Regions from separate parts of the Arthrobacter sp. E70 genome, predicted to be linked through region 1. Evidence: riboswitches for the same ligand, from Rfam matches in the RefSeq annotation. Region 1 holds a riboswitch; the other holds the start of a gene.
The links. A riboswitch is a leader RNA that binds a small molecule or an ion and turns the genes downstream of it on or off. The one in region 1 is predicted to bind glycine.

Region 1 (8,585 bases):
TCCGCATCCGTCTTGGTGTCCGGAGCCACGGGAATGTGGTGGAAAGGAACACCGTGCCACGCCGCAAGCGGTTCCAGGTCCGGGTGGTTGGACACCACGGCGGCGATCTCCACGGGCAATTCCCCGCTGCGGGCGCGGAACAGGAGGTCGTTCAGGCAATGCTCGTACTTGGAGACCATCACCAGGATGGGCTGCCTGCGTCCGTGGCGTTCCAGGCGCCAGTCCATCTGCCATTCCTGGGCCACCTGCCCGAAACCGGCGCGGAGGCGGGCAAGGTCGATGTCAACCTCGGAGGTGACGTGGACGCGCATGAAGAACCGGCCGCTTGCCCTGTCGCCGAACTGCTTGATGTCCACGATGTAGCATTCCTGATCCAGCAGGAATGCCGACACCGCCTGGACAATACCCAGGGCATCCGGGCAGTGGAACGTCAGCACGAATTCCCTGCCCGTCTCCGGGGGCACGGCCTGGAGCCGGTCTGCCGCGGGGGTTCGGGCCTCGGCGGTGCGGGCGTCGGTGCCGATCACCGCTTGACCTGTTCTTCGGCGGCTTCATCGGCGGCACCCCGCCGGACAGCCATGCCGGATGCTGCCTCAGCGAAGTCCTGGTCTGCCTGCAGTTCAGCTTGGAAGGTGGCAAAACGGGCCTGGTGCGCGGGCCGGCGCCGGAGGACGAACCATGCGGCGCCCAGCATGATGAACCACACCGGGGTGACCAGAAGGGCCACCAGGGTGTCCGGCTGGGTGGTGAGGGCCCAGATCACGAAGGCGAAGAAGGCGAAGACCACCCAAACCATGGCAACGCCGCCGGGCATTTTAAACTTCGATGCCTCATGCAGGTGCGGCCGCCGGCGGCGGAAGGCAATGTAGCTGGCCAGGATGATGGACCAGACGAAGACAAAGCAGACGGCGGAGACGGTGGTCACCATGTCGAACGCCTTGCCCACGTCCTGGCCCGCGTACATGAGGACGACGCCGGACAGCAGCAGCACGCAGGAAAGGAACAGTGCGTTCTGGGGTACCTTCCGCCGGGACAGTTTGCCAAAGACGTCCGGCGCGTCGCCTTCCTGGGCAAGCCCGAAGACCATGCGGGAGGTGGAGTAAATGCCGGAGTTGGCGGAGGACATCGCGGAGCTCAGCACCACGAGGTTGACCACGGTGGCTGCGGCGCCCAGCCCCGCCAGGGAGAACATGGCGATAAAGGGGCTGTGGCCGGCTTTGAACTCGGTCCAGGGGGTGACGGCCATCAGGATGATGAGGGCACCTACGTAGAAGAGGAGCACCCGGATGGGAATGGAGTTGATGGCCTTGGGCAGGTTCCGCTCCGGGTTCTTGGCCTCGGCAGCGGTGGTACCCACCAGTTCGATGCCCACGAAGGCGAAGACGGCGATCTGGAAGCCGGCCACGAAGCCCATGAATTCGTTGGGGAAGAACCCGCCATGGCTCCACAGGTTGGTGAACGTGGCAGGGCCGGCGTCGGACTGGAAACCGGTGAGAATCATGAACAGGCCAACGATGATCAGCGCGGCAATGGCGATGATCTTGATCAGGGCGAACCAGAACTCGGTCTCGCCGAACGCCTTGACCGTGACGAGGTTCAGGAGCAGGAGGATGGCCACGGTGGCCAGCCCGGGAATCCACTGGGGAACCCCGGGCCACAGTTCACGGGAGTAGCCCGCGATGGCGATCACATCGGCGATGCCGGTGATGACCCAGCAGAACCAGTAGGTCCAGCCCGTAAAGAAGCCGGCCCACGGACCCAGCAGGTCAGCGGCGAAGTCACTGAACGACTTGTAGTTGAGGTTGCTGAGCAGCAGTTCACCCATGGCACGCATGACGAAGAACAGCATGAAGCCGATGATCATGTACACGAAGATCACTGAGGGGCCGGCCGCCGAGATGGTCTTGCCGGAGCCCATGAACAGGCCGGTGCCAATGGCGCCGCCGATGGCGATCAGTTGGATGTGGCGGTTGCTGAGCTGCCGCTCCAGGTGCGGGGCTCCGCCGCCGGGGGACGTCGGGGAGTGGGTCGTCATTGAGGAACTCCATCGTTCGAGCGGCACCCGGGGTGTCGCAAAGATTGGATTTCCTCCCCGCTCTGTATGGGACCTGAGAGATTCCGCAGACCCAGGCAGGGCCTGCTTGCACCGTCGGTGAGCCAGGACAGGGCCCGGCTACTTTCCAGAGTCGCCTCACCGCGGCGGTACGTGGGCCTGAGAGTTTCCTGGGGAGGGTTTGCTCCTACGGCGCCTGCTGAACGTACCGGCAGGGCTCTCCCGCCGCAGGTCGAAGGCTCATTTTCAGTTGGACGCCACCACCTCCGAGCTGCGGAGGTTGGGCGATGGGACCGGCGCCGGAACGGGGCTGCTCCGGTTACGCTGAGCCAGCCAGGCCTCGGCGCCAATCCCGGGGATCAGTGTGGTGCCCGTCACGATCGGATGTCAACCCGGGATGTCTTTTCGCGGCAACGGAGCGTCAAGGCCCAGCAGCGTGACGCCGCAATTTGTTTTTGCTTCAACAAACCTGTACCGTGTGAGCCGAATCACCCACATTTGAATAAGCCTTTCGAGCTGTGACGGGAGAGCCCTCCCGGCATCCACCGGACAGGCGCCGTAGGAGCAAATCCTCCCCAGGAATCTCTCAGGCCCATGTACCGTCACGGCGAGGCGACTCTGGAAAGCAGTGCTGCTCTGGCAGCACTCACCGACGGTGCAAGCGGAGCCCTGCCAAGAGCAGGCAACGCGGAATCTCTCAGGTCCAATACAGAGCGGGGAGGAACCCACCGCATGCCGTGCCACTTGGCCGGCCAGACCTGGAGTTCCTCATGACGATTCAATCCGCATCAACATCATTCGTTGACCGCCATATCGGCGCGCGCCGGCAGGCCGACGTCGACACCATGCTGAAAGCCGTCGGCTACGACAGCGTGGATGGCCTCGTTGACGTGGCCGTCCCGGCCTCCATCCGGCAGGAAACTGCCCTGAAGCTCGCCGATGCCCTCAGCGAAGTGGAGGTCCTGGCTGAACTGCGCCGCCTCGCCGCCAAGAACAAGACCGCCGTCCAGATGATCGGCCAGGGCTACTACGACACCATCACCCCGGCCGTCATCCGCCGGAACGTCCTTGAGGCGCCGGCCTGGTACACCGCCTACACGCCCTACCAGCCGGAGATCTCCCAGGGCCGGCTCGAGGCGCTGCTGAACTTCCAGACCATGGTCCAGGACCTGGTGGGCCTGCCGATCGCCAACGCGTCCCTGCTGGACGAGGCCACCGCCGTCGCTGAAGCAGTCCTCATGATGCGCAGGGCCAACAAGAACAAGGCTGCCCGCGACGGCAAGACCGTCCTGGACGCCGACGTCCTGCCGCAGACCATCGCCATCGTCAAGGGCCGCGCTGAGGCGCTCGGCTTCGAGGTGGAGGTTGCCGACCTGTCCAAGGGCCTGCCCGAAGGCGACATCAACGGCATTGTGCTCCAGCAGCCCGGCGTCTCCGGCCGCGTCTTCAACCACGCAGGCGTCATTGCCGAAGCAAAGGAGCGCGGCGCGCTGGTGACGGTGGCCGCCGACCTTCTGGCGCTGACCCTGATCACCCCTCCGGGCGAGCAGGGCGCCGACATCGCCGTCGGCTCCACCCAGCGGTTCGGTGTCCCGCTGTTCTTCGGCGGCCCGCACGCCGCCTACATGGCAGTGGCCAAGGGCCTGGAGCGTTCCATGCCCGGCCGCCTGGTGGGAGTCTCCAAGGACGACGCCGGGGTTCCCGCGTACCGACTGGCGCTGCAGACCCGCGAGCAGCACATCCGCCGCGAAAAGGCCACCTCCAACATCTGCACGGCGCAGGCGCTGCTGGCCATCGTCTCCTCTTTCTACGCCGTCTACCACGGACCCGACGGGCTGAAGGCCATCGCCGAACGTGTCCACAACAACGCCCGCGCCCTTGCCACCACGCTCAAGATCGCCGGCCGGAAACTGGCCACCGAGGCGTTCTTCGACACGGTCACGGTCTCCGTCCCCGGCAAGGCCGCCAAGGTCATCACCGCTGCAGAAGCACGGGGCATCAACCTGCGCTACATTGACGCCGACACCATCGGGGTCTCCGTTGATGAAACCACGACGCCGGAAATCCTCTCCGCCGTCGCCGTCGCCTTCGGCGCCGGCCCCGTGGTGGACGCTGCGGGCTTCGACCTGCCGTCCGAGGTGCTCCGCACTTCTGAGTTCATGCAGCACCCGGTCTTCAACACCCACCGCTCCGAAACCCAGCTCCTGCGCTACATCCGCAGGCTCTCGGACCGGGACCTGGCGCTGGACCGCACCATGATCCCGCTGGGCTCGTGCACCATGAAGCTGAACGCCACCGCCGAAATGGAAGCCATCTCCTGGCCGGAGTTCGCCTCAATCCACCCCTTCGCCCCGGAGTCCCAGACCAAGGGCTGGCGCGAACTGATCAGTGGCTTGGAAGCCGACCTGGCGGAAATCACCGGCTACGACCAGGTGTCGCTGCAGCCCAACGCCGGATCCCAGGGCGAGCTAGCCGGCCTGTTGGCCATCCGCGGCTACCACCGCGCCAACGGTGATGCCCAGCGCAACGTCTGCCTGATCCCCGCGTCGGCCCACGGCACCAACGCTGCCTCCGCTGTTCTGGCGGGCATGAAGGTCGTCGTGGTTGCCACCGCCGCGGACGGCACGATCGACCACGAGGACCTTTACGCGAAGATCGAGGCGAACAAGGACGTCCTCTCGGCGATCATGATCACCTACCCGTCCACCCACGGCGTCTATGACGCGGATGTGACTGAGATCTGTGAGGCTGTCCACGCGGCGGGCGGCCAGGTCTACGTTGACGGTGCCAATCTGAACGCGTTGGTGGGCCTGGCCCAGCCGGGCAAGTTCGGCGGCGACGTGTCCCACCTGAACCTGCACAAGACCTTCTGCATCCCGCACGGCGGCGGCGGACCCGGCGTCGGACCGGTCGCAGCCAAAGCCCACCTGGCGCCGTTCATGCCCGGCGACGCCAACAAGGCTTCCTCAGAGGGAACAGTGGAAGGCCACGGCGTGGCCATCAGCGCCTCGAACTTCGGTTCCGCCGGCGTCCTGCCCATCTCCTGGGCGTACGTGAAGCTCATGGGTGGCGAAGGCCTGACCGAAGCCACCAAGGCAGCGCTGCTGGCCGCCAACTACGTCGCGTCCAGGTTGAACGACTACTTCCCGGTCCTCTACACCGGTGAGGGCGGGCTCGTGGCGCACGAGTGCATCCTGGACCTGCGCGACCTCACCGCCAAGACCGGCGTCACCGCGGAGGACGTGGCCAAGCGCCTCATCGACTTCGGCTTCCACGCCCCTACCCTCGCGTTTCCTGTTGCGGGAACCCTGATGGTGGAGCCCACCGAGTCCGAGGACCTGGCCGAGATTGACCGCTTCATCGAGGCCATGATCACCATCCGCAAGGAAATCGACCAGGTGGCCAACGGCGACTTCACTGTCCAGGAATCCCCGCTGCGCAACGCACCCCACTCCGCGGCCGCCGTCGTGAACTCCGAATGGACCCGCCAGTACAGCCGTGAGCAGGCCGTCTTCCCCGTCCACCACCTCAAGCAGGACAAGTACTTCCCGCCTGTGGGCCGGATCGACGGCGCCGGTGGAGACCGGAACCTGATCTGCTCCTGCCCGCCGCTGTCCGAGTTCGAAAACTAAGGATCCCCCATGACTGAGAACTACACGGCTCTCTACGAAGAGCACAAGAAGCTTGGCGCCTCCTTCACCGACTTCGGTGGCTGGCAGATGCCGCTGAAGTACAGCTCCGAACTGGCCGAACACCACGCCGTCCGGAACGCCGCCGGCCTGTTCGACCTCTCCCACATGGGTGAAGTCTGGGTGACCGGCCCCGAGGCCGGTGCCTTCCTGGACTACGCCCTGGTGGGCAAGTTGTCCGCAATCGCGGACGGCAAGGCCAAGTACTCGCTGATCTGCTCTGAGGACGGCGGCATCATTGACGACCTCATCACGTACCGTTTCGGCGATGAGAAGTACCTGGTGGTTCCCAACGCGGGCAACGCACCCACTGTGGCCGCCGCCCTGGCAAAACGTGCTGCGAACTTCGATGTGACAGTGGAGGACGCTTCGGCCGCAACTTCGCTCGTGGCAGTCCAGGGACCCAAGGCCGAGGCCATCCTGCTCAAGCTCACGGATGAGTCCCAGCATGCCCTCGTCACCGGCCTGAAGTACTACGCGTTCAACGAGGTCACCGTGGCCGGCCACGATGTCATCCTTGCCCGCACCGGCTACACCGGTGAAGACGGCTTTGAGCTCTTCCTGCCGAATGAAGGCGCCGCTTCCCTGTGGGAGTCCGTGGCCCAGGCCGGGGAAGAGTTCGGCATTGTCCCCTGCGGCCTCGCATCCCGCGATTCGCTCCGCCTTGAAGCGGGCATGCCGCTGTACGGGAACGAGCTCTCGCTGGAGCGTTCACCCTTCGATGCCGGCCTGGGCCCTGTGGTGGCGCTCAAATCCAAGGAAGGCGACTTCGTGGGCCGGGCGGCACTGGAGGCAGCGAAGGAAGCCGGCCCCAAGCGCAAACTGGTGGGCCTGAAAGGCCATGGCCGCCGCGCCGGCCGTGGCGGCTACCCCGTCCTCAAAGACGGAAACGTGGTGGGCGAGGTAACCTCGGGCCAGCCCAGCCCCACCCTGGGCTACCCGGTGGCACTGGCCTACGTCGACGTCGAACACGCTGAGCTGGGCACCGCCCTGGACGTGGACCTGCGCGGCAAAGCCGAGCCCTTCGAAGTCGTCGCACTGCCCTTTTACAAGCGCCAAAAATAGACCGGCGCTCCCGCACTCTTGAAACCCCGAACTTAAGGAAAAACACCATGGCCAAAGTTGCCGCTGAACTGAAGTACTCCGCCGAACACGAATGGATCGCCGCTGACGGCGCCGGCCCGTCCGTGGTGGGCGTGTCCGCTGTTGCCGCCGAGGCGCTGGGCGACATTGTGTACGTGGACCTGCCCGAGGTTGGTTCCACGGTGACCGCAGGCGAGACCTGTGGCGAAATTGAGTCCACCAAGTCCGTCTCCGACCTGTACTCCCCCGTGACCGGCGAGGTCACGGAGGTCAATGACGACGTGGTCAGCGACCCTGCCGTGATCAACAACGACCCCTACGGTGCCGGCTGGCTCTTCAAGGTCACCGTCACCGAAGAGGGCCCGCTGCTGTCCGCACAGGAATACGCCGAAGCAAACGGCGGCGAACTGTGAGCGGCGCATCATCTGCCGCGGGCACCGTGGCGTTTGAACAGGTGGTCTCCCCCAGCCTGAACGCGGACCTGTCCGTCCTGGACCCGGAGATCGCGGCAAAGATCGACGACGAACTGGGCCGCCAGCGCGACGGCCTGGAGATGATCGCCTCCGAGAACCACACTGCTGCCGCGGTGATGCAGGCCCAGGGCTCGGTCCTGACCAACAAGTACGCCGAAGGCTATCCGGGCAAGCGCTACTACGGCGGCTGCGAGCACGTGGACGTCATCGAGCAGCTCGCCATCGATCGCGTCAAGGCCCTGTTCGGCGCGGAGTACGCGAACGTTCAGCCGCACTCCGGCGCGCAGGCCAACGCCTCCGTGATGCATGCGCTGATCAAGCCCGGCGACACCATCATGGGCCTGAACCTGGCCCACGGCGGCCACCTGACCCACGGCATGAAGATCAATTTCTCCGGCAAGCTCTACAACGTCATCCCGTACCAGGTCCGCGAGGACACCCACACCATCGACATGGCTGAGGTGGAACGGCTGGCGCAGGAACACAAGCCGCAGCTGATCGTGGCCGGCTGGTCCGCGTACGCACGGCAGCTGGACTTCGCCGAATTCCGCCGGATCGCTGACTCCGTAGGCGCCTACCTGATGGTGGACATGGCCCACTTCGCCGGGCTCGTGGCCGCAGGGCTCCACCCGTCTCCGGTGCCGCACGCCCACGTCACCACTTCCACCACGCACAAGACCCTCGCCGGTCCGCGCGGCGGCATCATCCTGTCCAACGACGCCGACATCGCCAAGAAGATCAACTCCGCCGTGTTCCCCGGCCAGCAGGGCGGGCCGCTGGAGCACGTCATCGCCGGCAAGGCAGTGGCCTTCAAGATCGCCGCGTCCGAGGAGTTCCGTGAGCGGCAGGAGCGCGTCCTGGCGGGCGCCCGGATCCTGGCCGAACGCCTGGTCCAGCCCGACGTCACCGCCAAGGGCATCAGCGTGGTGTCCGGCGGCACCGACGTGCACCTGGTCCTCGTTGACCTGCGCAACTGCGAACTCGACGGCCAGCAGGCCGAGGACCGGCTCGCCGCGATCGACATCACCGTCAACCGCAACGCCGTCCCGTTCGACCCCCGTCCGCCCATGGTCACCTCCGGCCTGCGCATCGGCACGCCTGCCCTGGCCACGCGCGGCTTCGGTGAGGACGCCTTCCGCGAGGTGGCGGACATCATCGCCGAAGCATTGACGGCCGACGCCGGCACGGACCTTTCGGGGCTGCGCCACCGCGTCGATGCTTTGGCCAAAGCGCACCCGCTCTACCCGTCAATCACCAACCTCGCCTAAGTGCTTCACCCTGGTTGCG
Region 2 (20,874 bases), on a different contig from region 1:
CCCTCCGCGAGGATACGCCGGTCCATGTGGGTGGCCATGGACTTGCCGACCGCGGCCACCAGGACCACGACACCGATGAGCGGGTGACCCACATCTATTCCCCGTTGGGCGCCACCCTGCGCCCGGTGCCCTACTGCGTAGCGGGAGACATGTGCGCGCTCGCGAAGCTCGGCAGCGCCGAAACCGGGGACACCATCTCGGACCGGGACCGGCCGCTGCTGCTGGCCACGTGGGAGATGCCCGAGCCGCTGCTGCCGGTTGCCGTCGAGGCGGACTCACGCAGCGACGAGGACGCCCTGGCCCGCAGCTTGGGCAGGATCGCGGCCGGTGACCCCACGCTGCGCGTGGAACGGAACGCCGAAACCCACCAGCTGGTGCTGTGGTGCATGGGAGAAGCGCATGCGGAAGTCGTGCTGGACCGGCTGCGCGAACAGGGCGTGAAGCTGCACACGGTGGAGGTGGTGACGCCGCTGCGGGAAACCTTCGCCGCCCCCGCCACCGGCCACGGCCGCCACATCAAACAGTCCGGGGGTCACGGACAGTACGCCGTCTGCGACATCGAGGTGGAGCCACTGGAACGCGGAGGCGGCTTCGAGTTCGTCGACAAGACCGTGGGCGGCGTCATCCCGGGTACCTACATCCCATCCATCGAGAAGGGCGTCCGGGCGCAGATGGACAAGGGGGTCGCCGCGGGCTTTCCCGTGGTTGACCTGCGGGTGACAGTGGTGGGCGGGAAAGCCCACAGCGTGGATTCCTCCGACGCCGCGTTCCAGGCGGCCGGTGCGCTGGCCCTGCGGGAGGCTGCGGCCGCCGGCCGGATCCAGCTCCTGGAACCGGTATCCACGGTCAGCATCACCGTCGCCGATGAACACGTGGGGTCCGTGATGAGCGACCTGTCCGGCCGCCGCGGACGCCTCACCGGCACCACGTCCTCAGGCGAAGGCCTCACCGAAATCAGCGCGGAGGTCCCGGACCAGGAGCTCCTGCGGTACCCCGTGGAGCTGCGTGCGATCACCGCCGGAACGGGCAGGTTCCGCCGGCGGTACCTGCGCCACGACCCGGTCCCGCCGAACTTCAGCCCGTCCTGACCCCGCGACGGAAGAGAAAACAGGAAGAGGACATCGGAACGCCGGCCCCGATGAATGCCGCAGCACGCAAGATCCAGAGCATCTACCTGACGCTGACGCTGGGCAACACCCTCGCGGCGTCGTTCATCTGGGGCATCAACACCCTCTTCCTGCTGGACGCGGGGCTCAGCAACCTCGAAGCGTTCGCGGCGAACGCCTTCTTCACCGCCGGGATGGTGCTCTTCGAGGTACCTACCGGCGTAGTGGCGGACGGCTGGGGGCGCCGGATTTCCTTCCTGCTGGGAACCATCACTCTGGCCGTCTCCACGTATCTCTACTACCTGCTGTGGCAGTTGTCCGCGCCGTTCTGGTGGTGGGCCGTCGTGTCGGTGCTGCTCGGTTTGGGCTTCACGTTCTTCTCGGGGGCGGTGGAAGCCTGGCTCGTGGACGCGCTGCACTTCTCCGGGTATGAGGGCGCGCTCGAGGCGGTGCTGGGCCGCGGCCAGATGGTCTCCGGCATCGCCATGCTCGCCGGTTCGGTGGCGGGCGGGGTGATTGCCCAGGCCACCAACCTGGGGGTGCCGTTCCTGCTGCGGGTGGGTGTGCTGGTGGCCATGTTCGCCGTCGCCTTCCTGCTGATGCACGACGTCGGCTTCACACCGGAGCGGTCGGCGCACCCGCTGCGGGCCACCCGTGAGGTCCTGCAGGCGTCGGTGGAGGGCGGGCTGAAGAACCCGCCGGTGAGGTTCATGATGCTGGCCGCCCCCTTCACCGAAGGCGTGGGCTTCTATGTGTTTTACGCCCTCCAGCCCTACCTGCTGCAGCTTTTCGGCGACCCGAGGGCTTACGCCATCGCCGGCCTGGCAGCTGCCATCGTTGCGGGTGCGGACATTGTGGGCGGCCTGCTGGCGCCGATGGTGCGGAACCTGGTCCGGCGGCGAACCACGGTGCTGATCGCCTCCAACGTGATCAGTTCACTGGTCCTGGTGGGGCTTCTGGTCACCAACGTATTCTGGCTGGCCCTGGTGCTGCTGGTGGTGTGGGCAGTGGTGGCCTCCGCGGGGACTCCGGTGCGCCAGGCGTACCTGAACGACATGATCGCGTCGAAGCAGCGGGCGACGGTCCTGAGCTTCGCCTCGCTCATGGGTTCGAGCGGGGGAGTGGTGGTGCAACCCCTTCTTGGCCGCGCAGCCGATCTGTACGGGTACCCGGCCTCGCTGGCGATGAGCGGAGTGGTGCAACTGCTGGCCGCTCCCTTCATCCTGCTCAGCCGGCGGCGGCGCTCGCCTGCGGATGCCGCCACTGGCCTGGCCGCCGCTCCCTGAAGAGCGGCGGCCGCAGGGTTTTACTTCACGCCTGCCTCCACCGTTTCGCTCGTTGCCGGCACCGGCTTCTCCTGGGCGGGCGGAGGGGATGTCTTCAGCTTGAAGCGCTTTCCGATATCGCCGCCACCACCGCTGCGGTTCTTGTTGAAGATGTCGAAGCCTACGGCTACCAGGAGCACCAGGCCCTTGATGAGCTGTTGGTAGTCGGTGCCCAGGCCCAGGATCGACATACCGTTGTTCAGCACGCCCATGATCAGGCCACCGATCATCGCACCGGCGACCGTCCCGATGCCTCCGGTTACCGCCGCGCCGCCAATGAACGCCGCCGCGATGGAGTCCAGCTCGAATCCGGTTCCGCCGGCGGGCTGCGCGGAGTTGAGCCGGGCGGTGAAGACGAGGCCCGCCAGGGCGGCAAGCACACCCATATTCACGAAGAGCCGGAACGTGACGGCCTTGGTCTTGATGCCTGACAGTTCGGCCGCCTGCAGGTTGCCGCCGATGGCGTAGGTGTGCCGCCCGAAGACGCTGTTGTTCATGAGCGCGGTGTACGCGATCACCAGGGCGGCCAGGACCACCAGGACGATCGGGGTTCCCCGGTAGGACGCCAGAAGGAACGTGATGACGAGCATGAGCAGCGCCGTGAAGGTGGTCTTGATGACGAACCAGACCAAGGGCTCGCTTTCGAGGTCAAACTTCCGCCGGATCCTGCGCTCCTTCAGCGCCTGGATCAGCAGGGCAACCGTTGCCCCGACACCGAGGATGACGGTGAGCCATTCCAGCACGGAGGTGCCGCCGGTGAGGTCGGGAAGGAAGCCTCCGCCGAGGGCCCGCAGTTCGGCGGGGAAGGGGGTGATCTGCTGGTTCTTCAGGGTAATGAGCGTCAGCCCGCGGAAGATCAGCATGCCCGCCAGCGTGACGATGAAAGCCGGGATCCCCACGTAGGCGATCCAGTAGCCCTGCCAGGCTCCTACCAGGGCACCGACCAGCAGGCAGGCAGGGATGGCGGCCCACCACGGCCAGCCCCAGTGCACGATCATGACGCCGGCGACGGCGCCGATGAACCCGGCCACCGAACCGACGGAAAGGTCGATGTGCCCGGCAATGATGACCATCACCATGCCGATGGCCAGGATGAGGATGTAGCTGTTCTGGACCACCAGGTTGGTGACATTCTGGGGTTCCAGCAGGATCCCGCCGGTGAGTCCCTGGAACAGCAGGACGATCAGGATCAGGGCGACGAAGATGCCAACCTGGCGGAGGCGGCTTGTGAGGAATCCGAGCGATTCTCGTAAGGCGGACATTTCGCTATTCCTTCTCTTTGGTCATGTAGTGCATCAGGGTTTCCTGTGTGGCCTCGGCGATGGGAACTTCACCCGTGATGTGGCCGGCGGCGAGGGTGTAGATACGGTCGCAGATTCCGAGCAGCTCCGGCAGCTCAGAGGAAATCACAATGACTGCCTTTCCTTCGGCCGCGAGTTTGGCGATGATCGTGTAGATCTCGTATTTGGCGCCGACATCGATACCGCGGGTGGGTTCATCGAGGATGAGCACGTCCGGGTCGGAGAACATCCATTTGCTGAGCACCACTTTCTGCTGGTTGCCGCCGGAGAGCTTGCCGGTGATGGCGGCCACCGACGGCGCCTTGATGTTCATGCTCGTGCGGTAGCCGTTGGCCACCACAGTCTCCTGGTTCTTGTCCACGAAGCCGCGCCTGGCGAGCTTGCGCAGCGCCGCCAGGGAAATGTTCCGCTTGATGTCCTCAATGAGGTTCAGGCCGTAATGCTTGCGGTCCTCGGTGGCGTAGGCAATGCCGTGCGTGATGGCGTCCGAAACCGTGGCAGTGTTGATTTCCTTGCCGTACTTGTAGACCTTCCCTGAGGTGGCGGTGCCGTAGGTACGGCCGAAAACGCTCATGGCAAGTTCGGTGCGCCCGGCGCCCATCAGTCCCGCGAGTCCCACCACTTCGCCCTTCCGGACATGCAGGTTGGCGTTGTTGACCACCATGCGGGTGTGGTCCTGGGGGTGGCGCACGGACCAGTCCTCGATGCGCAGGACTTCCTCGCCGATGTTCGGCTCGCGGTCCGGATACAGGCTCTCCAGGTCCCGGCCCACCATGCCGCGGATGATCCGTTCCTGCGTGATCTGGCCTTCGTCAAGACGCAGGGTTTCGATGGTCTTGCCGTCCCGGATGATGGTGACGGCATCGGCCACCTTGCGGATTTCATTGAGTTTATGGCTGATGATGATGCTGGTGACCCCCTGGCCCTTCAAATGGAGGATCAGGTCCAGCAGGTGGCCGGAATCCTCGTCATTGAGGGCGGCCGTGGGCTCGTCCAGGATGAGCAGCTTCACTTCCTTGGAAAGCGCCTTGGCGATCTCCACCAGCTGCTGCTTGCCTACGCTGATGTGCTGCACGGGGGTGACCGGGTTTTCATCCAGGCCGACGCGGGCCAGCAGCCTGGCGGCCTCCAGGTTGGTCTTGCGCCAGTCCACCCAGCCGTTGGTGGCCTGTTCGTTGCCCAGGTAAATGTTCTCGGCAATGGACAGGTACGGGCTCAAGGCCAGTTCCTGGTGGATGATGACAATTCCCCGCTTCTCGCTGTCCGAAATACTGGAGAAGTGGCAGGGTTCGTTCTCGAAGAGGATTTCCCCGTCGAAGCTGTTGTGTGGATAGACGCCGGACAACACTTTCATCAGCGTTGATTTGCCGGCTCCGTTTTCACCGCAGATGGCGTGGACCTCTCCACGGTTCACGTCCAGGGTGACGTCCTGCAGCGCTTTCACGCCGGGAAACGTCTTGGTGATTCCTCGCATTTGAAGAATGGGTGTGTTCATCGTCAATTCCCACTGACTGGTCGAAGCTTGGCCTTCCTGCTGCTGCAGGAGGTTGCGGGATGGGCTGTGGCCCGGCGACGAGCCCGGCCACAGCCCTGGACGCTGACTACTTCACGTCGGCGTCGGTGTAGTAACCCGAGTCGATCAGTTCCTTCTTGTAGTTGTCCTTGGTGATGATCACGGACTTCAGCAGGAAGGCCGGGACAACCTTGACCTTGTTGTTGTAGGTCTTGGTGTCATTGGTTTCCGGTTCCTGGCCTTTGAGGACAGAATCAACCATCTTGACGGCCTGGGCGCCCAGCTGGCGGGTGTCCTTGAAGATGGTGGAGTACTGTTCGCCGGCGATGATGGACTTCACGGAGCCCTTTTCGGCGTCCTGGCCGGTCACCACCGGCAGGCTTCCCTTGGCGTAGCCGCCGGTGCTGGTGAGGGCCGAGATGATGCCGATGGACAGGCCGTCATACGGAGACAGGACGCCGTTCAGCTTGGTTCCGGAGCTGTAGGCGGAGGTGATGATGTCCTCCATGCGCTTCTGCGCCACGGGTGCCTGCCAGCGAAGGATCGCGGCCTGCTCGAACTTGGTCTGGCCGCTGGGGACCTTCAGCGTGCCGGCGTCCAGGTACGGCTTGAGGGTGTCCATGGCGCCCGTCCAGAAGAAATTGGCGTTGTTGTCATCAGGGCTTCCGGCGAAAAGCTCGATGTTGAAGGGGCCCTTGCCGTCCACCTTCTTGCCGCTGGCGTCGACGAGGCCCAGGCCGGTCAGAAGCGAGGTAGCCTGCTGGACGCCCACGGTGTAGTTGTCGAACGTGGTGTAGTAATCCACGTTGGGGGTGCCATTGATCAGGCGGTCGTAGGCAATGACCTTGACGTTCTGCTCTTTGGCCTTGGCCAGGACGTCGGTCAGGGTGGTGCCGTCGATGGCGGCGATGATCAGTGCCTTGGCGCCCTTGGTCAGCATGTTTTCGATCTGCGAGACTTGGGTGGGGATGTCGTCATTGGCGAACTGCAGGTCGGTTTTGTACCCGAGGTCCTTCAGCGACTTTTCCACGTTTGCGCCATCGGCAATCCACCGCTCTGACGTCTGCGTGGGCATCGAGATTCCAACGAGCGAATCGCTGGGCTTGGCCGCGCTGCCGGATTCAGTGGCAGCCCCGCCCCGGGTGCCGCAACCGGTGGCACCCACCGTCAGGGCGAGGACAAGGGCCACCGCGCCCATGAGTTTTTTGATTCTCACCATTTTCTCCTTCCGCGGCAGCACCGCCGCGAAGTGTTGTTGGACCGGCAGCACCGACGCTCCCTGGCCCTGGCCACATTGTTGATGTGTCGGTTCAATATAGACCGATTTGTGAACGCTAACAAGAGGCTCCTTCCAGAACTTCGAAAGTTTTTCGGCGTCGTTGACATAGCACTTGTTAGCGTTCACACTTACTCCAGAACTTAGCCCGACCCAGACCCTACAACCCCGGTAACGAGGCCGCTGCCTCCCGGATGGAGGCACCATGCCAGAGACGTTGAACAGATCCAGCTCCGAGCCCTGCGTTATCGGGGTGGACTACGGGACCCTTTCGGGGCGTGCGGTGGTGGTGCGCGTCCGCGATGGCAGGGAACTTGGGAGTGCGGTCCATGAGTATCCGCACGCAGTGGTTACGGACCGGCTCCCAGAGGATACGGCGGGCGACGACGGCGCGCGGCTTCCCGGGGAATGGGCGCTGCAGGTGCCCAACGACTACCGGGAGGTGCTGCGCAACGCCGTGCCCGCGGCGGTGGCGGCTGCCGGGATTGACCCGGCGGCCGTCGTCGGTATCGCCACGGACTTCACCGCCTGCACGATGGTGCCCGTCAAGGCCGACGGTACGCCCCTGAATGAGGTGCCCGGCTACGCGAACCGACCGCACGCCTATGTGAAGCTTTGGCGGCACCATGCGGCGCAGGGGCAGGCTGACCGGATCAACCGGTTGGCTGCTGAGCGGGGTGAGGACTGGCTTCCGCGCTACGGCGGCCTGATCTCTTCTGAGTGGGAGTTCGCCAAGGGGCTGCAGTTGCTGGAGGAGGATCCGGAGGCGTATGCCGCGATGGACCACTGGGTGGAGGCGGCGGACTGGATTGTCTGGCAGCTGTGTGGCCGGTATGTCCGCAATGCCTGCACCGCCGGTTACAAGGGAATTTACCAGGACGGCCGGTATCCGTCGGAGGATTTCCTGGCGGCCCTGAATCCGGACTTCAAGGACTTTGTCAGCGCGAAGCTGGAGCACACCATCGGGCGGCTGGGCGACGCCGCAGGCACCCTGACCGCGGAGGCGGCGGCGTGGACGGGGCTGCCGGAGGGCATCGCCGTGGCCGTGGGCAACGTCGACGCCCACGTGACCGCCCCGGCTGCCAAGGCGGTGGACTCCGGCCAGTTGGTGGCCATCATGGGCACCTCCACCTGCCACGTGATGAACGGCACGGAATTGCGTGAGGTTCCGGGCATGTGCGGGGTGGTGGATGGTGGCATCGTGCCGGGGCTGTGGGGTTACGAGGCCGGGCAGTCCGGCGTGGGCGATATCTTCGGCTGGTTCACCCGGTACGGGGTGCCGCCGGAATACCATCAGGCCGCGAAGGAAGCGGGTCTGGGGATCCACGAGTACCTCACCGAACTGGCCTCGCAGCAAGCCATTGGAGAGCATGGCCTGATCGCCCTCGATTGGCACTCGGGCAACCGCTCGGTCCTGGTGGACCACGAACTTTCCGGGATCGTGGTGGGCCAGACCCTGGCCACCCGGCCGGAGGACACGTACCGGGCGCTGTTGGAAGCCACCGCGTTCGGGACGCGCACCATCGTGGATGCTTTCCGGGAGGCCGGGGTGCCGGTGAGGGAGTTCATCGTTGCCGGGGGCCTGCTGAAGAACAAGCTCCTGATGCAGATCTACGCGGATGCCACGGGGCTGCAGCTGTCCACCATCGGCTCGGAGCAGGGCCCGGCGCTGGGATCGGCGATCCACGCGGCCGTGGCCGCGGGTGAATATGCGGACATTCGCGAGGCTGCTGCCGCCATGGGTGCCGAACCGGGCGGGGTGTACACGCCGATCCCGGAAAACGTGGCGGCGTACGACGAGCTGTTCCAGGAGTACAAGGCGTTGCACGACTACTTCGGCCGCGGCGGCAACGATGTCATGCACCGGCTCAAAGCCCTCCAGCGCAAAGCCGCCACAACAACCGTGGCGGTGTCCGCATGAGCGCAATCCTCGAAACCATCGCCCGCATCCGGGAGGAAGTGTGCGCCCTGCATGCCGAGCTGACCCGGTACGAACTGGTGGTCTGGACGGCCGGGAACGTTTCCTCACGGGTTCCCGGGACGGACCTCATGGTCATTAAGCCCTCCGGCGTCTCCTACCAGGACCTGACCCCGGAGCAGATGATCGTCACCGACCTGTACGGGGTCCCGGTTGCGGGAAACGGCGATGGCGAGTGGGGCAATCCCGCTTTGTCGCCGTCCTCGGACACGGCAGCGCACGCCTATGTGTACCGGCACATGCCGGAGGTGGGGGGAGTGGTGCATACGCACTCCACGTACGCCACCGCCTGGGCTGCCCGCGGGGAGGCGATTCCGTGCGTGCTGACCATGATGGGCGATGAGTTCGGCGGCGAGATACCGGTGGGCCCGTTCGCGCTGATCGGCGACGACTCGATCGGCCACGGCATCGTGGAGACCCTGAAGAATTCAACGTCACCGGCGGTACTGATGCAGAACCACGGTCCTTTCACGATCGGCAAGGACGCCCGGTCCGCTGTGAAAGCCGCCGTCATGTGCGAGGAAGTGGCCCGCACCGTGCACATCGCACGCCAGCTCGGCGAACCCCTCCCCATCGACCAGGGCCACATCGATTCGCTGTACGCCCGCTACCAGAACGTCTACGGCCAATAAAAGCCACGGGCCTGCCACCAGGCCAAGAACCGACTTTTCCAGGAGAATCCATGAGTACCGCAGCATCCACCTCCCTCGACGGCTACGAGGTCTGGTTCCTCACCGGCAGCCAGCACCTCTACGGGGAAGACGTCCTCAAGCAGGTCGCCGCCCAGTCCCGGGAGATCGCCAACCAGCTCAACGCGTCGTCCGCCGTGCCGGTAAAGATCGTCTGGAAGCCCGTCCTGACGGATTCCGACGCGATCCGCCGGACCGCGCTGGAAGCGAACTCGGACGATTCGGTGATCGGCGTGACCGCGTGGATGCACACGTTCAGCCCGGCCAAGATGTGGATCTCCGGCCTGGACCTGCTGCGGAAACCGCTGCTGCACCTGCACACCCAGGCCAACCGCGACCTGCCCTGGGCGGACATCGACTTCGACTTCATGAACCTCAACCAGGCCGCGCACGGCGACCGCGAATTCGGCTACATCCAGTCCCGCCTGGGCATTGCCCGGAAGACCGTCGTCGGGCACGTTTCCAATCCCGAGGTTGCCCGGCAGGTGGGGTCCTGGCAGCGCGCCGCCGCCGGTTGGGCAGCCGTCCGGACGCTGAAACTGACCCGCTTCGGCGACAACATGCGCAATGTCGCCGTCACCGAAGGCGACAAGACCGAAGCCGAGCTGCGTTTCGGCGTCGCGGTCAACACCTGGTCCGTCAACGAGCTCGCCGACGCCGTGCACGGCGCCGCGGAGTCCGACGTCGACGCCCTGGTTGCCGAGTACCAGGACCTTTACGAGGTGGTGCCGGAGCTCCGCGCGGGCGCGGCACGGCACGATTCCCTGCGGTACGGGGCCCGGATCGAACTGGGCCTGCGGTCCTTCCTGGAAGCCAACGGCTCCGCGGCGTTCACCACCTCGTTCGAGGACCTGGGTGCATTGCGCCAGCTCCCGGGCCTGGCCGTGCAGCGGCTCATGGCCGCCGGCTACGGCTTCGGTGCCGAGGGCGACTGGAAGACCGCCATCCTGGTCCGCGCCGCCAAGATGATGGGTGCCGGGCTCCCCGGGGGAGCGTCGCTGATGGAGGACTACACCTACCACCTGGAACCGGGCTCCGAGAAGATCCTCGGCGCGCACATGCTCGAGGTCTGCCCCTCACTCACCGCCCAGAAGCCCCGCCTGGAAATCCACCCCCTGGGCATCGGCGGCAAGGAAGACCCCGTCCGCCTGGTGTTCGACGCCGATGCCTCCCCGGGCGTCGTCGTCGCCCTGTCCGACATGCGGGACCGCTTCCGCCTGGTGGCCAACGCCGTCGACGTCGTTCCCCTGGACCAGCCGCTGCCCAACCTCCCCGTCGCCCGGGCGCTCTGGGAGCCCAAACCGGACTTCGCCACCTCCGCCGCCGCCTGGCTCACCGCCGGCGCAGCACACCACACAGTGCTCTCCACCCAGGTGGGCATGGACGTGTTCGAGGACTTCGCCGACATCGCCAAAACCGAACTGCTCAGCATCGACGAAGGCACCACCATCAAACAGTTCAAGAAAGACCTGAACTGGAACGCCGCCTACTACAAACTCGCCGGCGGACTGTGAATCCGCCGCGCGGCCGCCGCACTTGCCCCGGCGGCGGCCGCTCTCACGGACAATAGCCTCATGACACAAAGTAAGCCGCCGCGCCTGCCACGGCTCGAGGACGTCGCGGAGCTGGCCGGAGTCTCACACCAGACCGTCTCACGGGTGGTCAACAACCACCCCAACGTGAGCAAGGCGACGCGGGAGAAGGTGGAGGCGGCCATCGCCCAGCTCGGGTACCGCCGCAACACCGCAGCCCGCAGCCTGGTGACCCGGCGCTCGCAGACCATCGGCGTGCTGGGCAACGAGCTCTCCCAGTACGGCCCGGCCAACACGCTGCTTGGAGTGGAGCAGGCGGCGCGCGACGCCGGCTACTTCGTGAGCATTGCCGCCCTGCGGGAGGTCAGCCGGGAGGCCATCCTGGACGCCGTCCGGCACTTCCTGGACCAGTCGGTGGACGGGATCGTGGTGATCGTTCCGCACGTGGGAACGCTGGCTGCCCTGGCAGAGCTGCCCATCGGGGTGCCGGTGGTGGCCGTGGGCTCGGACGGGAACGAGGCCGTGGGCGGCGTCCGCGTGGACCAGCGCCGCGGAGCCGAACTGGCCGTCCGGCATTTGATTGAGCAGGGGCACCGCAGGATTGGCCATGTTGCCGGGCCCCAGGACTGGATCGACGCCGTGGCCCGGGCCGACGGCTGGAAGGCCACGCTCGACGCCGCAGGACTCGACTCCGACCTCATGGTCGAAGGGGACTGGAGCGCCGGCAGCGGCTATGAGATCGGCCGGCAGCTGGCGGGCGGCCACCGCGCAACGGCCCTCTTCGTGGCCAACGACCAGATGGCCATGGGCGTGTTGCGCGCCTTCAACGAGGCGGGCATCAAGGTGCCGCAGGAGGTGTCGGTGGTGGGTTTCGACGACCAGGCCGAGGCCGCCTATTTCAGCCCGCCGCTGACCACCGTCCGGCAGGACTTCGAAGAGCTCGGCCGTCGGTGCATGGACATCATGCTGACGGAGCTCAACGGCGCGGAAGGACCGCGGACGCTGGTGGTGGAGCCCGAGCTCGTCCTGCGCAGCAGCACTGCCGCACCCGCCTGACAGGTGAACAGTGTTAATGGCTGCGAGACCGGCATGAAACGAAGCCACAACAATAGCTGCGTAGGTTGCAGGCATGACGGCAACCCTTCCCTCGCGGCTCCGCACCTGGCTGATGCAGACGTTCACATACGATTCGGAGACCCAGGCGGCCGACGCCATGGCGGACGCCACCCGCTGGGGCTGGCTGCCGGCCCTGAGCGGCGTCGCCGTGGGGGCCGATCTTGCCCGCGCCAAGTACGCCGAAACCCTTTCCGACGGCAGCGGGCTGCCTGGTTGAGCACGCTCTTGCGTTAGTACCGGGATCATGCCCTAGACTTCCTGAAGCGCCTGACATGGCGCTGTGCGGCAACGAAAGTGAACAGGCTATGGCTACCGATTACGATGCTCCACGCAAGCAGGAAGAAGAGACTCCCTCGGACTCCCTTGAGGCGCTCCAGGCGTCCCGCGGCGGTAACGCACAGACCGCTGTCATCGACGTCGACGAGAACGACACCGCGGAAGGTATCGACCTGCCCGGCGCCGATCTTTCCAACGAGGAACTGACGGTCATCGTGGTCCCCGAACAGTCCGATGAGTTCACCTGTTCGTCGTGTTTCCTGGTCCGCCACCGTTCCCAGGTCGCCCGCGAAAAGGACGGCTTGAAGTACTGCCGCGAGTGTGAAGGCTAAAGACCCTTTCGCTTCGCCCGGCGCCGCCCACCCCGGAGGTGGGCGGCGCTTTTTTGGTTCCCGGTCGCCGTCGTTATCTTGCACGGCCGTCCGTTACCAAAACAGACCTCGTTTCAGGCTGCGCAGGCTCCTACGCTTAATCCATCCAATTGCCTCGTTCCTGGATGGCACCACCATGAAGAAATTCCTTGCCTGGCTTACCGCCATCATGATGGCCGCAGGGCTGGGACTACTGTTGCCGGGGCCGGCCTCGGCAAGCGCATCGTATTGCGGGCTCACGTGGGGATCGCTGGCCAAGAGCGGCGAGGGCATGAGTACCGCATCCGTCACCGGCGTGCGGACCGGGCAGCACTACTGCTTTGACCGGATGGTGGTGGACCTCAACGGGCCCGTCGCCGGATACACCGTGAAGTACGTGCCCCAGGTGGTCCAGGACGGTTCCGGCCTTCCTGTCCCGCTGCGGGGCGGAGCGCGTCTTCAGGTCACGGTTAACGCACCTGCCTACGACGCCGGCGGCAACCCTACCTACAACCCGGCTGACAAGTCTGAGCTCTCCAACGTGGCCGGCTACCAGACGTTCCGCCAGGTTGCCTATGCCGGAAGCTTCGAAGGGTACACAACCCTGGGCCTGGGGGTGCGCGCCCGCCTGCCGTTCCGCGTCTTCACCCTGGCCGGACCGGACGCCGGCTCACGCCTGGTGATCGACGTCGCGCACTATTGGTGACCGCTCCGCCGTCGCCAACCCAAAAGGTGCCGTGCCCCGGAAACGGGGCACGGCACCTTTTTCGGTGTGCGGGCCTATTCGGGAACCACCAGGGCGGGGGTATCCCGCTTAAGGGTTTCGCCGCGGAAGAAGCCGGGATGGGTGCGGGACATGACCAGCATGACGACGGCGCCCATCGCCAGGATGCCGACGCCCAGGATGAACACCAGGCCCACACCGAACACCTCCGAACCGCTGCCGAATTCCGGAGCCAGGCTGTCCACCGCGGTCTGGACGAACACCACGAACAGGCCCACGCCGCCCACTACCGGGCACACCAGCCGGAAGAGGAAGTGGCGTGCGCTGTTGAAGAGGCTGTGGCGGAAGTACCAGGTGCAGGCCAGCGCGGTCAGCCCGTAGTAGAAGCAGATCATCAGGCCCAGGGCCAGGATGGTGTCATTCAGGACGTTTTCGCTGACCACATGCATGATCGCGTAGAACCCTGCCGACAGCACGCCGGCGGCGACGGTGGCGAAGCCCGGCGTTGCGAACTTCCGGCTGATCCGGCTGAACGGTTCGGGCAGGGCACCGTAGTGGGCCATGGCCAGCAGGCTGCGCGACGGCGACATGAAGGTGGACTGCAGGGAGGCGGCGGAGCTGGAGAGCACGGCGAGGGACATCAGGATGGCAAACGGGCCCATGATCGGGGAGGCCAGTGCCGTGAAGATGTTCTCGTGGTTGTCCGCGTTGTTCAGGCCGTTGCCGGTATCACCAACGCCGGCGAACATCATGGTGGCGATGCTGACCAGGAGGTAGATCGCCAGGACGATGACGGCGGTCAGGGTGCCGGCGAACCCGGCGGTCTTCTTGCCGTTGGCCGTTTCCTCGTTCACCGTCAGGCAGACGTCCCAGCCCCAGTACACGAAGATCGACAGGGAGATGCCGGCGGCCACCTGGCCGAACGTCTCGATCCTGGTCACGTCGAACCAGTCCCAGCTGAACGGGATGGCCGTTTCCGAGGTGGACCAGTTGGCGAAGGCCATGCCCACGAACAGGCCCAGCACCAGCAGCTGGAATCCCACCAGGCTGTACTGCACCAGCTTGGTGGTGTGCAGGCCGCGGTAGCTGACCCAGACGGCCAGTGCCACGAAGATAAAGCACGTGAGCACGTTCAGCGCCTTGTTGTCCGCCAGGTCTGCCAGTTCCGGGGAACCGGTGAGCTGGGACAGGAAGAGGTAGAAGAAGTCGACGGCGACACCGGCCAGGTTGGAGAGCACGATGATGTTTGCGGCCAGCAGGCCCCAGCCGCCCATCCAGCCGATCCACGGGCCGAAGGCCTTGGTGACCCAGGTGAAGGTGGTGCCGCTGTCCGGGGAGTCGGCATTGAGCTCCCGGTAGGCAAGCGATACCAGGATCATCGGGATGAACCCGATCAGGAAGATGACCGGCAGCTGGAGCCCGGCTTCGTTGACGGTGGGTCCAAGCGCGCTGGTGAGGGTGTAGGCGGGGGCAATGGTGGAGATGCCCAGGACGACGACGGCGAGGAGGCCGAGCTGCCCGCCCTTGAGTCCCTTGTCGCTGACGCCGCCCGTTGAGGGCGCGTGGGCATGAGGGCCTGATTTGGCTGTACTGGTGCGGATTGTCTCTGTCATGGCACCACTTTCTGGAAGCTGTGAGACCGAAGTCACTATATGAATGGCGTTCATTTAGTATGGGGGTGCCGGTCCTGTGATGCAAGACGCAATATGAACAACATTCTTTTATGACCGCCGTAAATTAGTAAGCTCACTGAGAAACCGCCTCCCGCGGCACCTGCCCCGCTGGTAGCCTCGGCAGCACTGGACCAATCGAGGAGGATGCATTGAAAGCTTCACCGACACTGACCAACAACCTGCAGGCCGTGCTCGCGGACCTGATCGAACTCCACGTTCAGGGCAAGCAGGCGCACTGGAACATCGTGGGCACTAATTTCCGCGACCTCCACCTGCAGCTGGATGAAATCGTTGACGCCGCCCGCCAGTTCGCCGATGACACCGCCGAGCGCATGCGCGCCCTGCACGCCCTTCCAGACGGCCGCAGCTCCACCGTTGCCGACACCACCAGCCTGGCCCAGTTCCCCGAAGGGCTGATCAGCACCAAGGATGCCATTGAGCGGATCGTTGCAGCCCTTGAGGCCGCCGTTGGCACCATGCGCAAGGTCCATGACGAAGTGGATGAGGAAGACCCCACCTCCGCCGATCTCCTGCACGAGTTCATCGCCCGGCTCGAGCAGTTCGCCTGGATGGTGCAGGCCGAGAACATGAAGCCAACCGCAAGCGTCACCACCGCCGACTCGAAGTAGTCCGGCAGGGGCGTCCGGCTCCGGGGGGCAACCCTCCGTAGCCGGACGCCTTTTTGCTGCCCGCATTTCCCGTCAACCGGCTTTCGGGACCTTTCGAAGCACGACGGCGGCAAGGACCGCCGCCGCGGCCATCAGCACCAGCCCAATGGCCGCGGTGATGTGGACACCCGAGTCAAAGGCGGCCGCTGACGCCTCCCGTAGTGCCGCTGCCAGGGGAGCGGGCAGGGTTGCTGCGGCGTCCATGGCGCCCGCCAGTGTTTCGCCCGCGTTATGGAGGGTGTGCCCGGGCAGCGCGCCCTCCACGCCCGCCGGCAGCCGGAGGTTTTGCTGGTAGGAGGCGGTCAGGATCGACCCCAGCACCGCCGTGCCCAGCAGGGCGCCCACCTCATAGCCTGTTTCCGAAATCGCCGCCGCCGCCCCCGACTTTTCCTGGGGCGCAGAGCCCAGGATGAGATCGTTCGAGATGGTTTCCGCCGTCCCCACGCCGAGCGCCAGGATGAGCAGCGCCGCCAGCAGGACGGAAGGGCCGCCGTCGTGGTTTCCGAACGCCACCATGCTGTATCCCGCCGCGCTGAAGGCCAGCCCCGCAGCCACCACGAAGCCCGGCCGGACCTTCCGGACAAGCGGCACCACCACCAGTCCCGCCACCACGGTGGCGGCCAGGGCGGGGATCATCGCGATGCCTGCGGAGGACGGGGTCATTCCTTCGAGCAGCTGGAGGTGCTGGGCCAGGAACAGGATGAACCCGTTGAAGGAAAACAGTGCCAGGATGTTGGCGCCGATGGCCATGCTGAAGACCCTGTTCCGGAACAAGGACATATCGAGCAGCGGGTTCTTGAGGCCGTGCTGCCGGCGCACGAACACCGCGCCCATCGCCACACCGAAGGCAATGCCGGCAAAGCCCGCCGGGCCGGAGGCCTGGGTGGCAACCTCCTTGATCCCGTACACCGCGGGAACCATGGCAAGCATCGAAAGCAGGACACTGGGGATGTCCACCGCCCCGGGCGCCGGATCCCTGGATTCGGGAATGAATGCCGGTCCGAACCCCAGCTGGGGAAGCATGAGGGGCAGCGCGACCAGGAAAACCGCGCCCCACCAGAACTGCTCCATCAACCAGCCGCCGAAGATCGGCCCCAGGGCCGCGCCACCGGAGAATCCGGCTGCCCAGATGGCAACGGCGAGCCGCCGGCGGCCGGGCTCCGGGAAGATGTTGCGGATCAGTGACAGGGTGGACGGCATCAGCATGGCGCCGAAAAATCCCAGCGCTCCCCGGCCGGCAATCAGCCACTCCGCGCTGGGGGCAAAGGCCGTGACGGCAGAGATACCCGCGAAGCCTGTGCTGCCGATGGTCAGCAGCCGCCGCCGCCCGATCCGGTCACCCAGGCTTCCCATCGAAACGAGCAGCCCGGCCAGCACCAGGGGGTAGACGTCCACGATCCACAGCAGTTGCACGCCCGAAGGCTCGAGGGCGCGCGTGATGGCGGGCAGGGCGAACGTCAGGGCCGTGTTGTCCACGGCCACGAGCAGCACCGGGAACATCAGTAACGCCAGGGCCAGCCAGTCACGCCTCGGCGAAGGCGTCGCGGGGCTCTCCGTCTGGCCTGGTGCAAGAGAGCTGGTCGAAGTGGTCATGGAAATAACTATACCGTCCAGACGGTATAGTTTCAGATTATCCGGTTTCGACCTGGTCAAGGGCATGATGGGAGGCATGCCCCGCAAGCCCGTAGCCCGAGATGCCGTCCTTGACGCCTTTGAGTCCCTCCTCATCGAGGTGGGCGAGAGGGCGGCGACCCTCGACGCAGTTGCCCGGAAAGCAGGCGTGTCCAAGGGGGGCCTGCTCTATCACTTTCCCAACAAGGAAGCGCTCATCGAGGTGCTGCTGGAACGGCTGGACGTGCTGGCCGGCGCGGACGCGGACGCGATGGCCGAAGCTCCCGAAGGAGCCGCGGCCTACTTCATCAGGTCCTCGGTCTGGGCGGACACGCCCCTGGACCGGGCCATCGTGGCAGCCACCCGGCTTGCCGAGGTGGCGCACGAAGAAACGAGGCGGCGGTTTGCCGCAATCCAGCGGCGCTGGCTCGACGAGATCGCCGCGGATGTAGGGCCCGCCCTGGCCAAGGCCGTGCTGTACATGGGCGACGGCCTGTACTTTAACGCCATGCTCTCCGTGGGGCCGGTTCCCGAAGGTGGAGCGGCGGCGGACGTGGACGAGTTGCTGGCCGCGCTGGAGCGGCTCCGGCGGTAGGAACCATTTGCCCCGCGGGCTCCCGCGTAGGAGAATTAAGCGCTGTGGGAGCCTCAGTGTTCCCGCAAAATCCAAATGAATAGCCTTTGATCTGCGGCGGGAGAGTCCTGCCGGAAGTACAGGCAGGCGCCGTAGGAGCAAACCCTCCCCAGGAATCTCGCAGGCCCCTGTACCGCCGCGGCGAGGCACCTCTGGAAAGTAGCAGGCAGCGTTCCCTGCCACCCTGTCGGGAGTGGAAAGCTGCTGTGCTCACCGACGGTGCAAGCGGGTCCTGTCCAGGCAGGCAACGCGGAAACTCTCAGGTCCAATACAGAGCGGGGAGGAACCCGAATCGCTGTGGCGTACCCTGCGCCGCCTGAGTAAATGGAGTTCCTTCGTGTCGGTTAGTTCAGCCTCCACCACCTTCGTAGACCGCCATATCGGCGCGCGCCGCCAGGCCGACGTCGAGACCATGCTCAAGGCCGTCGGGTACGACAGCGTCGACTCCCTGGTGGACACCGCCGTTCCCCAGGTCATCCGCCAGGAAACCGCCCTTCGGCTCCAGGACGCCCTCAGCGAGGTTGAGGTCCTCGCGGAGCTGCGGAAGCTCGCCGGGAAGAACAAGACCGCCGTGCAGCTGATCGGCCAGGGTTACTACGACACCGTGACGCCGCCGGTGATCCGCCGGAACATTTTGGAATCCCCGGCCTGGTACACCGCCTACACGCCCTACCAGCCCGAAATTTCCCAAGGCCGGCTGGAGGCACTGCTGAACTTCCAGACCATGGTCCAGGACCTGGTGGGCCTGCCCATCGCCAACGCGTCGCTGCTCGATGAAGCCACGGCAGTGGCAGAGGCCGTGCTGCTGATGCGCCGGTCCAACAAGACCAAGCCCGCCGCCGAGGGCAAGACCGTCCTGGACATCGACGTGCTGCCGCAGACCATTGCGATCGTCAAGGGCCGTGCCGAGGCGCTCGGCTTTGAGGTGGAGGTCGCGGACCTGTCCCAGGGCCTGCCCGACGGCGACATCAACGGCATCGTGCTGCAGCAGCCGGGCGCCTCCGGCCGGGTGTGGGACCAGTCCGCCGTGATCGCCGCCGCCAAGGAACGGGATGCGCTGGTGACGGTGGCCGCCGACCTACTGGCCCTGACCCTGATCACCCCTCCCGGCGAGCAGGGGGCCGACATCGCCGTCGGCTCGGCCCAGCGCTTCGGCGTCCCGCTGTTCTTCGGTGGCCCGCATGCTGCCTACATGGCTGTCCGCAAGGGCCTGGAACGCTCCCTGCCCGGCCGCCTGGTGGGTGTGTCCAAGGACGACGCCGGCGTCCCGGCCTACCGGCTGGCGCTGCAGACCCGTGAGCAGCACATCCGCCGCGAGAAGGCCACGTCCAACATCTGCACCGCCCAGGCGCTCCTGGCCATCGTTGCCTCCATGTACGCCGTCTACCACGGCCCGGACGGGCTGAAGGCGATCGCCGAGACCGCTCACAGCCACGCGCGCACCCTCGCGGCCTCCCTCGAGGCCGCCGGAATCGACGTGGCCCACCGGAGCTTCTTCGACACCCTGACTGTCCGGGTCCCGGGCCGTGCAGCTGCGGTTGTTGCCGATGCCGAGGCGCGCGGCATCAATCTGCGCCGTGTCGACGCCGACACCGTGGGCATCTCCCTGGACGAAACGACGACGGCGGCCATCGTCGCCGAGGTCGCGGACGTCTTTGGCGCCACCGTGGCCGGGAGCGAAGGCTTTGCACTGGAAGCCGGCGTCGAGCGTTCCTCCGACTACCTGCAGCACCCGGTGTTCAACACCCACCGCTCAGAAACCCAGCTCCTGCGCTACATCCGCAAGCTCTCCGACCGTGACCTGGCCCTGGACCGCACCATGATCCCGCTGGGCTCGTGCACGATGAAGCTGAACGCCACCGCCGAAATGGAAGCCATCTCCTGGCCCGAGTTCGCCTCAATCCACCCGTTCGCCCCGGATTCCCAGACCGCAGGCTGGCGCGAACTCATCACCGACCTGGAAGCTGACCTGACCGCCATCACCGGCTACGACCAGGTGTCCATCCAGCCCAACGCCGGGTCCCAGGGCGAACTCGCGGGCCTGCTGGCCATCCGCGGCTACCACCACTCCCGCGGAGACCAGCAGCGCAACGTCTGCCTGATCCCGGCCTCGGCCCACGGCACCAACGCCGCCTCGGCCGTGCTTGCCGGCATGAAGGTCGTCGTCGTCGCCACCGCGGCAGACGGCACGATCGACCACGCCGACCTCGAGGCCAAGATCGAAGCGAACCGGGACGCGCTGTCCTGCATCATGATCACCTACCCGTCCACGCACGGCGTCTACGACGGCGACGTCCGCGAAGTCTGCGACGCCGTGCACGCCGCCGGTGGCCAGGTCTACATCGACGGTGCCAACCTCAACGCCCTTGTTGGCCTCGCCCAGCCGGGCAAGTTCGGCGGCGACGTCTCGCACCTGAACCTGCACAAGACCTTCTGCATCCCGCACGGCGGTGGCGGGCCGGGCGTCGGACCGGTCGCTGCCAAGGCCCACCTGGCGCCGTTCATGCCGGGCGACGCAAACACCTGGAATGCCGGGTCGGGTGCCGCCGACGTGCCGATTTCCGCCTCCCGCTTCGGCTCGGCCGGTGTCCTGCCCATCTCCTGGGCGTACGTGAAGCTCATGGGCGGTGAAGGCCTGACCGAGGCCACCAAGTCCGCGCTGCTCGCCGCCAACTATGTTGCCTCGCGCCTGAACGAGTACTTCCCCGTCCTCTACACGGGAGAGGGCGGCCTGGTGGCGCACGAGTGCATCCTGGACCTACGCGCCCTCACCGCCAAGACCGGCGTCACTGCCGAGGATGTGGCTAAGCGCCTCATCGACTTCGGCTTCCACGCCCCCACCCTCGCGTTCCCAGTGGCGGGAACGCTGATGGTGGAGCCCACGGAGTCCGAGGACCTTGCCGAGATCGACCGCTTCATCGAGGCGATGATCACCATCCGCAAGGAAATCGACCAGGTGGCCAACGGCGACTTTGCCGTCGCGGACTCGCCGCTGCGCCGCGCACCCCACACGGCAGCCGCCGTCGTCAGCTCCGACTGGGACCGCGCCTACCCGCGTGAGCAGGCCGCGTTCCCCGCCCACCACAAGCAGGACAAGTACTT

Region 2: another riboswitch for glycine. It lies ahead of gcvP (aminomethyl-transferring glycine dehydrogenase); the one in region 1 lies ahead of gcvP (aminomethyl-transferring glycine dehydrogenase).

What each region holds. Positions count from the first base shown of each region.
Region 1 is NZ_JBYQFR010000025.1:433-9,017, reverse strand. It holds gene purU (formyltetrahydrofolate deformylase) at 1-464, opposite strand, end outside; gene cycA (D-serine/D-alanine/glycine transporter) at 524-2,035, opposite strand; glycine riboswitch at 2,191-2,288, opposite strand; gene AC3IMC_RS20040 (hypothetical protein) at 2,300-2,431, opposite strand; glycine riboswitch at 2,566-2,665, shown strand; gene gcvP (aminomethyl-transferring glycine dehydrogenase) at 2,824-5,685, shown strand; gene gcvT (glycine cleavage system aminomethyltransferase GcvT) at 5,695-6,807, shown strand; gene gcvH (glycine cleavage system protein GcvH) at 6,855-7,238, shown strand; gene glyA (serine hydroxymethyltransferase) at 7,235-8,566, shown strand.
Region 2 is NZ_JBYQFR010000023.1:1,836-22,709, reverse strand. It holds gene AC3IMC_RS19810 (elongation factor G-like protein EF-G2) at 1-1,088, shown strand, start outside; gene AC3IMC_RS19805 (MFS transporter) at 1,139-2,392, shown strand; gene mmsB (multiple monosaccharide ABC transporter permease) at 2,413-3,693, opposite strand; gene mmsA (multiple monosaccharide ABC transporter ATP-binding protein) at 3,698-5,227, opposite strand; gene chvE (multiple monosaccharide ABC transporter substrate-binding protein) at 5,334-6,464, opposite strand; gene araB (ribulokinase) at 6,727-8,442, shown strand; gene AC3IMC_RS19780 (L-ribulose-5-phosphate 4-epimerase) at 8,439-9,131, shown strand; gene araA (L-arabinose isomerase) at 9,182-10,702, shown strand; gene AC3IMC_RS19770 (LacI family DNA-binding transcriptional regulator) at 10,763-11,776, shown strand; gene AC3IMC_RS19765 (hypothetical protein) at 11,850-12,053, shown strand; gene AC3IMC_RS19760 (DUF4193 domain-containing protein) at 12,142-12,444, shown strand; gene AC3IMC_RS19755 (AMIN-like domain-containing (lipo)protein) at 12,620-13,168, shown strand; gene AC3IMC_RS19750 (APC family permease) at 13,243-14,799, opposite strand; gene AC3IMC_RS19745 (Dps family protein) at 15,009-15,488, shown strand; gene AC3IMC_RS19740 (MFS transporter) at 15,561-17,120, opposite strand; gene AC3IMC_RS19735 (TetR/AcrR family transcriptional regulator) at 17,197-17,733, shown strand; glycine riboswitch at 17,821-17,918, shown strand; gene gcvP (aminomethyl-transferring glycine dehydrogenase) at 18,110-20,874, shown strand, end outside.